Regions from separate parts of the Rhodopseudomonas sp. G2_2311 genome, predicted to be linked through region 1. Evidence: predicted binding sites of a transcription regulator. Region 1 holds the regulator's gene; the other holds the start of a gene.
What was found. Region 1 encodes LexA, which represses DNA repair genes until DNA is damaged. Its sites were predicted from a motif close to TGTTCNNNNTGTGTTCNG; they were not measured.
Positions count from the first base shown of each region.

Region 2: the regulator LexA is predicted to act here: its motif matches at 2,597-2,614, upstream of radA (DNA repair protein RadA).

Region 1 is NZ_JAZDRK010000001.1:388,161-393,810, forward strand. It holds gene VRZ08_RS01935 (hypothetical protein) at 1-303, opposite strand, end outside; gene glp (gephyrin-like molybdotransferase Glp) at 502-1,713, shown strand; gene lexA (transcriptional repressor LexA) at 1,890-2,600, shown strand; gene VRZ08_RS01950 (ComEC/Rec2 family competence protein) at 2,660-4,924, opposite strand; gene VRZ08_RS01955 (glutamine--tRNA ligase/YqeY domain fusion protein) at 5,017-5,650, opposite strand, start outside.
Region 2 is NZ_JAZDRK010000001.1:602,837-608,486, forward strand. It holds gene alr (alanine racemase) at 1-451, shown strand, start outside; gene VRZ08_RS02885 (hypothetical protein) at 579-836, opposite strand; gene VRZ08_RS02890 (hypothetical protein) at 833-2,470, opposite strand; gene radA (DNA repair protein RadA) at 2,676-4,133, shown strand; gene VRZ08_RS02900 (CvpA family protein) at 4,347-4,982, shown strand; gene purF (amidophosphoribosyltransferase) at 5,006-5,650, shown strand, end outside.

The sequences.
Region 1 (5,650 bases):
CATCGAGTACACCAGCTCGCCCTTGGCGGTGCGGCCGATCGGCTGGCACGGCGTGGACGCACGGCTCGCCTGTGCGCTCGGCGCTGCCGCAGGCCGTGCGGCTTCGCTCGGAGCCGCGGCCGGCGCTGCTACAGGTGCCGCTGCAGGCTCAGGCGCGGATGCGGACGGCGGGCCGTAGTCACCGGCGTTAAATGACGGCGCCCAGCCTTTGCTCCAGTCGTGGCGCATCCAATACACCGAGCCGAACGCGATGATGCCGACCACGACCATGATCCGCAGGAACCATTTCGGGAAATCTTCCATCTGCCCGCTCCACGTCCGCTCGATGCCTGGAACCGGTCGTACAGGCGAAGACGACGGTTCGACAATAATGATTTAGGCCGACGCGGCGGGACGCCGCGCTCACCGCCGACGCCGGGCGCATCTTGCGCGGGCGCTGCGCGCCACCTAAAGCCGGATCATGACGGTTCGATTTCAACTTGCCTGCGAGGGAGAAGCCCGATGGCTCTGATGCCGGTCGACGACGCGCTGGCCGCGGTGCTGGCTGGTGCGCACGGGCTCGACACCGAGCTGGTCGCGATCGAGGACGCTCACCGCCGCGTGCTGGCGCGCGATCTCGCAGCGCTGCGGACCCAGCCGCCGCAGGCGATGTCGGCAATGGACGGCTACGCGGTGCGCGCTGCGGACGTGGCGGCGACACCGGCAACGCTCCGGGTGATCGGCGAGATCGCGGCCGGCCGCCCCGCGACGATCGGCATCGGCCCAGGCGAAGCGCTGCGCATCTTCACCGGCGGCGTGGTGCCGGAAGGCTCGGACGCCGTGGTGATCCAGGAAGACACCGTGCGCGACGGCGACCGCGTCACCGTCAACGAAGCCGTCAAACCCGGCCGTCACATCCGCCCGGCCGGAATTGATTTCATGGAAGCCCAGGTGCTGCTGCGCCAGGGCCACCGGCTCAGCGACCGCGACCTCGCGCTCGCGGCCGGCATGAACCACGCGGCGCTGCCGGTGCATCGCCGCCCGCGGCTGGCGATGCTCGCCACCGGCGATGAGCTGGTGATGCCGGGCACGACGCCCGCTCCCGGCCAGATCGTCTATTCCAACGGCTACGCGCTGCGCGCGCTGGCGCGCGCCGAAGGCGCCGATGTGATCGACCTCGGCATCGCCGCCGACACGCTGGACGCGACCCAGGCCGCGATCCGGCAGGCGCGCGATCTCGGCGTCGATCTGCTCGTCACCACCGGCGGCGCATCGGCCGGCGACCACGATCTAGTCAAGGGCGCGCTGGAAGCCGAAGGCACCACGATCGCGTTCTGGAAGATCGCGATGCGCCCGGGCAAGCCGATGATGCACGGCCATCTCGGCCCGATGCGGGTGATCGGCCTGCCCGGCAATCCGGTGTCGTCCTACGTCTGCGCGGTGCTGTTCATGGTGCCGCTGATCCGCGCGCTGTGCGGCATGAGCGAGCCAAGGCATGTCCGCGAACCGGCGCTGCTCGGCGCGGACCTTCCCGCCAACGATCAGCGCGAAGACTATCTGCGCGCGACGCTGTCACGCGACCAAACCGGACGGCAGATCGCCACTCCGGTCGACAGCCAGGATTCGTCGCTGCTGGCACGGCTGGCGACCGCGGAAGCGCTGATCGTGCGCCCGGCTTTTGCGCCGGCGGCACCGGCCGGTTCACCCTGCGTCATCCTTAAGCTCCCGCTATAGCGACCCGTGAAAATCCTAGATTTCGATTAAGAGGTTGCGGAACACACCCCGAACAGATAGTGTTCGTTCATGATTTGTTTTCGAGATTCGGCGACGATGACGCTCTCACAAGGGCTCGTGGCCCGAACCGAAACGCACCTCGAACCGGCACATCATCGCCGACTGGGGATTTGCCGATGCTGACCCGCAAGCAGTTTGAGCTGTTGAAATTCATCAACGAGCGACTGAAGGAAGCCGGCGTGCCGCCGTCCTTCGACGAGATGAAGGATGCGCTCGACCTCCGTTCCAAGTCCGGCATTCATCGCCTGATCACCGCGCTGGAAGAGCGCGGCTTCATCCGGCGGCTGCCCAACCGCGCCCGCGCGATCGAAGTCATCAAGCTGCCCGATACCGGCGGGATGCCCGGCAACAGCCGCCGCGGTTTCACTCCGAGCGTGATCGAAGGCAATCTCGGCAAGGTGCGGCCGCCGAGCCCGGCGCCCGCCGAGGATGACCACGATCGCGGCAGCGTCGCGGTGCCGGTGATGGGCCGGATTGCGGCCGGTACGCCGATCGAAGCCTTGCAAAGCCGCAGCCACACCATCAGCGTGCCGGCCGACATGCTCGGCAGCGGCGAACACTACGCGCTGGAAGTGCGCGGCGACTCGATGGTCGAAGCCGGCATCCTCGATGGCGACATGGCGCTGATCCAGAAGAACGACATCGCCGACACCGGCGACATCGTGGTGGCGCTGATCGACGAAGAGGAAGCCACGCTGAAGCGCTTCCGCCGCCGCGGCGCCTCGATCGCGCTGGAGCCGGCCAACGCCGCCTATGAGGTGCGGATCCTGCCGCCGAACCGCGTCCGCATCCAGGGCAAGCTGATCGGGCTGTACCGCAAGTATTGAGGCGCGCAGCGGACAGAGCTGGTCGCCCGCTCTGTCGTCGGCGTGCGGGCCTTTGCGCCCTACTCGTCGCCCACTTGGTCCTGCGGAGCCGGCGTTGCGTCGATCGGCGCACGGCGACGGCTTGAAGGTTCGGTCGAGATAGCCGCGTCCGTCGCGGCCGCTGGAGCCCAAGGCCGGCTCTGGCCGCGAGGTCGGGCGGCCTCCGCCACGAACAGCCCTGGATCATTTCCGCTCCGCCGCAGCGCCAGCGCGCCATTCGCCTGCAATTCGTCCCGGCCGATCACCCGTGCGGCACAATCCGGCGGCGGCTGGCCGGCGGTGACGATCAGCACCGCACGGGCGCAATCGTCGGCGAACCCGTCGGGCCGGAGCGACAGTGCCACCAGCCGTCCGTCGGCGAGCGGCGTGACACAGCCGTCCAGATCGCAGGAGACGCCGGCGCGCAGCGACGCTGCATCCGCGGCGCGGGAATCGGCATCGGCGGCAAGCCACTCCTTCAGCCGAAAGCTATCTGCGCCGCCCTGCATCAGGCGCAGCCGGCCGTCGGCGCCGCGCACCGCGACCTGCCTGCCGTCGCCGGCAATCAGCACCTCCGGCTGCGGCGTCAGCGCCGCCCAGGCAACCGCAGCAACAACGCCGAGCGCCCCGCCCCAGCGCAGCGGCGAGCGGAGCAGCCCGAGCATCACGATACCGAGCGAGGCGACGAGCAATGGGCCGCTACCGAACGCTGTGACGCGGCCGACCGCGCCGGGCAGCGACGCCACCCATTGGGCGACCAGAATCATCCACTCGATCCCGAGTTCCATGATCCGCCAGAACGGCGCATCGAGCCCGAACGGCATCGCCGAGAGCCCGAGCAGCCCCGCCGGCATCACGATCGCCGACACCACCGGCATGGCCGCCAGATTGCTGAGCACGCCATAGGGCGTGATGCGGTGGAAGTGATAGGCCGCGTACGGCATCGTCGCGAAGCCGGCGACCAGCGAAGCCAGCGCCAGCAGTGCAATCTCCCGCCCGCCCCACAGCGCCACCCGCGCCGCGGTCGAACTATCGGCCTGCGCGAACAGCGCCGGCATGCCGATCTGTACCAGCGCCACCAGGCCGAGTGTGGCCGCGAACGACATCTGGAAGCTCGGATGCACCAACGCCTCCGGCGCGATCAGCAGCACGACCAGTGCGGCCAGCGCCAGCGTCCGAAACGTGATCGCACGGCGGTCGACCATCACGGCGATCAGCACCACCGCGGTCATCAGAAAGCTGCGCTGGGTCGCGACTTCCGCGCCCGACAGCGCCAGATAGAAGGCCGCGGCGAGCAGCGCGATCGCGGCTGCGACCTTCTTGATCGGAAACGTCACGGTCAGCCGCGGGATCAGCGCCAGCAGGGCGCGGAGCGCGAAGAACACCACGCCGGCCACCACCGCCATGTGATAACCGGAGATCGACAGCACGTGACCGAGACCGGAGATGAACATCGCGTCGTTCACCGGGGTCGAGATCGCGTCTCGCTTACCTGTGAGCAGCGCGGTGGCGATCGCGCGCGGATCGCCCCCCAGCGACGCGCGGATCCGGGCGTCGATCGCATCGCGCAGGCCCTGCATCACCGCGGCGTAGCGCAAGCGCCAGCCGCCATCCTGCGGCGGCTCGGCGGTGGTAATTGCACCGAGCGCGAAGCCGGACGCGGCGATGCCCTGGAAGTACAGGTCACGCGCGGAGTCGTAGCTGCCCGGTCGCAGCGGCTGAAGCGGCGGCTGCAGCCGCGCCTTCAGCGTCACGAAGCTGCCGACCGCAGGCGCCGTTCCCTTCTTCACCGACAGCCGCACCCGCTCCAGCGATGGTGCCCGCGCCGCCTGCATCTGCGTCACACGCAGAACGAAGCGATCGGTGCGCTCGCGCTCCTCGCGGATTTCGACAAAGCCCCGCAGCTCCGCTGCGAACACCGGCGCGGCCAGCACCGGATGCGCGATCCGCGCAGCTTTCAGCGACGCCGTCGCAAAGCCTGCCACTACGGCCGCCAGCAACAGGACCGGTGCGAAGGCCCGGCTGCGCCGCAGCAGGATAGCCGCGCTTCCGAACACCGCCGCAGTCGCTGCCGCCACCCAGGCAACCGGCTCGTGATCGGCAGCGAAGTACACGGCAATACCGGCGCCGAATGCCACCGGCGTCCACGGCAGCAACCGGCCCGGCCCCGCCTCGGCCCGCGCCCAGTCGCGTAACAGATCAAGAAAAGCCGGTCCCCACGACAGGCCGGACGGCAGCAACGCACCGGCGCCCGCCGGCGCGCCGGTCGGCCATGTCCGTGCTCTGGTCCGATCGCGCCGCTCCACGGCACCCGCCCCCGTCCGCCGCGAGCGGAACAGTGGAGCAGAATGCCTCCGCCGGCAATCACCGGCGGGGCGCAATCAGGATCGGTGGTCGTTCAGCCCTTCGCGACTTCCTTGGCGAAGGTATCGCGCAACCCGATGGTGCGATTGAACACCGGCTTATCCGGTGTCGAGTCACGATCGCGGACGAAGTAACCCTGACGCTCGAACTGCAGCGGCTCGGTCGAGTTGCTCGCCGCCGTCTCCGGCTCGATCCGCGCCTCGGTCAGCACTTCCAGCGACTGCGGATTGAGGTCATCGGCAAAAGTCGCAGCGCTCGGCGCCGGGTTGGCGAACAGCTGATTGTAGATCCGGATCTCGGCCTTCACCGACTGCGCCGCCGGCTGCCAGTGCATCGTCGCCTTGACCTTGCGGCCGTCGGGCGCGTTGCCGCCGCGGGTTTCCGGATCATAGGTGCAGCGCAGCTCGACGATCTCGCCGGCGCCGTTCTTGATCACCTCACGGCACTTGATGAAGTAAGCATAGCGCAGCCGCACCTCATTGCCGGGAGACAGCCGGAAAAACTTCTTCGGCGGGTTCTCCATGAAGTCGTCCTGCTCGATGTAGATCTCGCGGCCGAACGCGATCTTGCGCGTGCCGAGGCTCGGATCGTCCGGATGGTTGATCGCCTCGAGTTCTTCGGTCTGACCTTCCGGGTAGTTCTCGATCACCACCTTCAGCGGCTTTAGC
Region 2 (5,650 bases), 210 kb from region 1:
TCTGAAAGCGCGGATCGTCCAGGTCCGCAGCGTCGAGCGCGGCGACACCGTCGGCTACGGCGCGACCTGGAGCGCACGGCGCCCGAGCAAGATCGCGGTGGTGTCGGCCGGCTATGCGGACGGTTACTTCCGCGCCGCCGGTTCGAGCGACGGCACCCGCGGCGCCGACGTGATCATCGCCGGCCAGCGCTGTCCGATCGCCGGCCGGATCTCGATGGACCTGCTCGCGGTCGACGTCACCGACCTGCCCGCCAACGCCGCGCGCCGCGGCATGATGGCGACCCTGATCGGCGACGGCATCACCGTCGACGAACTCGGCCATCACTTCGGGACGATCGGCTACGAAGTGCTGACCAGCCTCGGCCGGCGCTACACCCGGATCTACAAAGGCGGCGACGCCAAGCCGGCGGCCGAACCGGCAGCGGTCGAGCCGGTGGCACCGGCGAGCTGAGGCCGCGTTTCAATGACAAACTCTCCCCGTCATTGCGAGGAGCGAAGCGACGAAGCAATCCAGCCCAGTGCACTGCGCTGGATTGCTTCGCTTCGCTCGCAAGGGCGGATGGGCCTCGCTTAACTTTTCAATCCTCGTGGACCAGAAACAGAAAGCCGGTGATCGCCGCCATGAAGGCGAATGATCCGGCGACGCCGACCACGAAGATGATCCGCACCAGGGTCGGCGCCTCGCTGGTGGCGATCACGCTCGACAGACCGAAGTAATTATTGAACAGCACGATGCCGGCGAACAGCGCGCCGAACGCCGCGCCCATGCCGAAATGGCCGGCGACCTGACGCCACTTGCGGCGTTCGTAATCGCTATCGTGACGGCGCGGGGTCATTGCACCGGTGAGCTTAGCTCACCGGCATGAACGCGGCCAGCGGAACCGGGCTCGGCCTTCGGCGGCGTCACGCGATACAGCGCGACATAGTTGCCTCGATAGACCGGCGACAGTTCCGGCGACGGCGCCGTGGCCGGCGGCTCCAGCATCAGCACCGCGTCGAAGCGATGTGGCCAGTCGGCGAGATACGTCTTGCAGCGGTGCCCCGCCTGCCCGACCTGCAGCGACGCCGTCTCCATCAACAACGATAGCTCAAGCGGCTCGCAGAGCGGCGCCGCATAGGATGCGAAGGCCGGCTTCACCACCAGTGGCTGCTGCGTGGCGTCGGCGAACATCAGCGGCCAGAACGCGCGCCGCTCGATCGTCAGCAGCGCGCCGACGTGATTGTCGAGCGGAAAGTAGCGGGCCAGCGCGCGTCCGGCCTGAGCCGAGGCAATGATATCGACTTCGCGGCCGCGGGCCATCAGCACCCGCTCGCCGGGCTCGACATGCGCGATCGCAGCGCGCAGCTCGGCGAGATCGTGGCGATGGTCGTACCAGTCGTACGCCACATAGGCCGAGCGCCCGGCAATCAACGCGATCACCAGCGCCGCCACCGCCGCAGCACGGCGCGACGAGAGCTGCGGCAGCATGCCGGCGAACAGCAGCACGGCCGCCATCACCGCGAGTCGGATGTCGAGAAAGCTGCCGCCTTTATACATCGCCGGCACGATCACAAAGCCCACCGCCAGCACCAGCAGAGTCAGCGGCAACGCCGGCGCCAGCCGCGCACCGCGGATCGCCAGCCCCAGCGTAATCAACAACGCTGCAACGCTGAGCATCGTCACGACTTCGCTGGTCGTCATCACCGGCGCAAACAGGTCCCACAGCTTGGCGAGGCCGCGCCATGGCCCGACGCCGGCGCCCGCTTCGGAAAGCGGGCTCGCCAGATAAAGCGCAACCGCCGGAGCGAGCGAGAGAGCCAGCAGCAGTGCCGAGACGGTCGTCTCGCGAAACACCGGCGCACCATCTCGCCGGGCGCGCACGATCCGCGCCATCTCTTCGCTGCCGATCAGAAGCGCAAACAGCGCCACACCGAAGATGTGCGAGAAGAACGTCAAAGCGGCGAACGTAGCGCCGATCACCACCGCTGCCACGTTGCGGTTACGCCGGCGCAGCGCGATCCACGCGGCCGCGCCGATCAGCGCCAGGCCGAGCGACAGCAGGAAGTTCATGAAGCCGAGGAAGAACACTGCATTGTAGGCGACGGCGCCGGAGGCGAGCGACCAATACGAGAACCGGCCGAACACCACGCGGTGATACACGATAGCACCGATCACCGGCATCAGCAGGCTGAGCGCCAGCAGGATGCGGCCGCCGACGTGAACGCTCGACACTTTCAGCAGCGCCGCGCCGATCACGTCCATGCCGAGATTAGGCAGGATCCGCCAATGCGGCGCGTACACCTCCGACAGGAAAGGATCGTCCGGATGCGCCAGCACGAAGTAGCGCGCCAGATGATTGGGATAGTCGAGCACCGGCGGCACATCGACCATCAGCAACGGCACCAGCAGCACCACGAGAAGCGCAGCCGCCGCGGCCCACCAGCCAAGCGTCGGTCCGCCGCCCGGCGCGGCATCGGCAGCCTTGATCATCACGCGCAGTCCCTCGCCCCGTCTCTGTTCGCGGCGGATCATCGCGGCCGCGGGTTAGCACCAGGTCAATGCAACCTGTGAAAGGTGGCCGACGATCGCCTTCACTCGGTCGCGGCGACTTGCATCTGGAACAAAAAGCGAACATATTCAGCCGTCGCCGGGCCGTCTCGGTGTCGGGCGCTTTCTTCCCATCCACGTGGACGTCATGGCCAAAGCTTCCTCTTCCTTCGTCTGTCAGAACTGCGGCGCGGCGTTCAATCGCTGGCAGGGCAAGTGCGAGGCTTGCGGCGAGTGGAATACGCTGGTCGAGGAAGCCGGTGACAACGCGGTGCCGGTGTCGATCCGCGCCAAGCGACGCGGCCGGACGTTCAAGCTGGAATCGCTGGCCGGCAAGAGCAACGACGCTCCCCGCCTGCCCTCCGGCATGGCTGAGCTCGACCGCGTCACCGGCGGCGGCTTCGTGCGCGGCTCGGTGCTGCTGGTCGGCGGCGATCCGGGCATTGGCAAGTCGACGCTGCTGACGCAGGCGACCAGCCTGATGGCCAAGGCCGGTCACCGCACCGTTTACATCTCCGGCGAAGAAGCGATCGCCCAAGTGCGGCTGCGCGCCGAACGGCTCGGGCTCGCCTCAGCGCCTGTCGAACTCGCCGCCGAGACCTCCGTCGAGGACATCATCGCAACGCTGTCCGAAGGCGCGACGCCGAAGCTGATCGTGATCGACTCGATCCAGACGATGTGGACCGACACGGTGGAGTCCGCACCGGGCACGGTGACCCAGGTCCGCGCCTCGGCGCAGGCGCTGATCCGCTTCGCCAAGAAGACCGGCGCGGCGATCATCCTGGTCGGCCATGTCACCAAGGACGGGCAGATCGCCGGCCCCCGCGTGGTCGAGCACATGGTCGACGCAGTGCTGTCGTTCGAAGGCGAAGGCTCGCAGCAGTTCCGCATCCTGCGCTCGGTCAAGAATCGCTTCGGCCCCACCGACGAGATCGGCGTGTTTGAAATGACCGGCCTGGGCCTGCGCGAAGTCAGCAACCCGTCGGAGCTGTTTCTGTCGGAGCGGGACCTCGGCTCGCCGGGCACAGCGGTGTTTGCCGGCATCGAAGGCACACGGCCGGTGCTGGTGGAATTACAGGCACTGGTGGCCCCCTCGACGCTCGGCACGCCGCGGCGCGCGGTGGTCGGATGGGATTCGGCACGGCTGTCGATGGTGCTCGCGGTGCTCGAGGCGCATTGCGGCGTCAAGCTGAGTGGCTACGACGTCTATTTCAACGTCGCCGGCGGCCTGCGCATCAACGAGCCCGCCGCCGATCTGGCTGCGGCCGCGGCGCTGGTGTCGTCGCTGGCGAACGCGCCGCTGCCGACCGATGCGGTGTATTTCGGCGAGATTTCGCTGTCCGGCGCGGTGCGCCCGGTGGCGCAGACCCCGGCGCGGCTGAAAGAGGCCGCCAAACTTGGCTTCGCCCGCGCCGTGCTGCCGGAACAGACCCGCGGCGAAGCGCCGAGCGATGCGGGGCTGACGCTGCAATCCGTCGGCAGCCTCTCCAGCCTGGTGGCGGATATCGCTGCGCGCGGCACACGGCGGGGTGACGACGATGGTGCGCCGCGGACGAAAGCTGCCTCAAATGCAACACCGGCGCGATTCCGGCGCCAGGAGGGTTGAAGCGGCGTGACGTTTCGGGAGCGCGCCGCTATACAACGCCCGCGCAAGCTGAACGTATCCGGCCACCAAGCTTTAACCCAGCGGAACATTGCTGTGGCGAGGCGGACGGGGGTGGTTTTCTCGCCTTGCGCCGCGTGCCATACCACCGTCACCTGTGCCGACCCCGTGCACGCCGATTCGCCGTTGTGCTGACCGAGCGGACCTGACCTGCCGATGCCGATTACCATCCTTGATCTCGTTGTTCTCGCGGTGATGTTGGTGTCGGGGCTGCTCGCGATGGTGCGCGGCTTCATGCGCGAAGTGCTGTCGATCGCGGCCTGGGGCGCCGCCGCGCTGGTGACGCTGTACGCATTCCAAAAACTGATGCCGACGGCGCGGACCTATTTCTCGTCCGAGACGGTCGCCGCCGTGGTGGTGATCGCCGGGGTCTTCCTCGGCACCTTGATCATCGTGTCGATCATCACGGTGCGGATCTCGGACATGATCCTGGATTCGCGCATTGGCGCGCTCGATCGCACCCTCGGCTTCCTGTTCGGTCTCGCCCGCGGTCTGCTGATCGTGGTGGTGGCGTATCTGTTCTTCAACTGGCTGGTGCCGGACAAACAGCGTCCCGAGTGGGTCACCAACGCGAAGTCGCGCACGGTTCTGCAAGGAACCGGTGATTGGCTGATGACGCTCTTGCCGGACGACCCTGAAAATACCATCTTGAAACGGTTCAAGAAGAACAAGCCGGAAGAAGACCAGCAGCAGACCGAGGATTCGGCTGCTCCCGGTGCCAATGAAGGCTATAGCAAACCTGCCCGTGACGGCCTGAAAAAGCTGATAGAGGGCAAACCGGCCACGCGCTGAGCGTGTCCCACATGAGAGGCGCGATGGACGCGATGCCCAGCTCTTCCGACGACGCCGCAACGCCCGCTTCGGACGCTCGCGACCAACACATCCTCGACGATACCGTTTTCGATACTGACGGTGACACGCTGCGCGAAGAGTGCGGCGTGTTCGGCATTTTCGGGCACCCCGATGCCGCCGCGATCACCGCGCTCGGCCTGCACGCCCTGCAGCACCGCGGCCAGGAAGCCGCCGGCATCGTGTCGTTCGACAACGGCCGGTTTCATTCCGAGCGTCGCCTCGGTCTGGTCGGTGACACCTTCTCGCGCGCCGACGTGATCGCGCGGCTGCCGGGCAATTCGGCGATCGGCCACGTTCGCTATTCGACCACCGGCGAGACCATCCTGCGCAACGTCCAGCCGCTGTTCGCCGAGCTCAACGCCGGCGGCTTCGCGGTCGGCCACAACGGCAACCTCACCAACGGCCTCACCCTGCGCCGTGAGTTGATCCGCAGCGGCGCGATCATGCAGTCGACCACCGACACCGAAGTGATCCTGCATCTCGTCGCGCACTCCAAGAAGACCCGCTTCATCGAGCGCTTCATCGAGTCGCTGCGCGCGTTGGAAGGCGCCTATTCGCTGGTGTCGCTGACCAACAAGAAGCTGGTCGGCGCCCGCGATCCGCTCGGC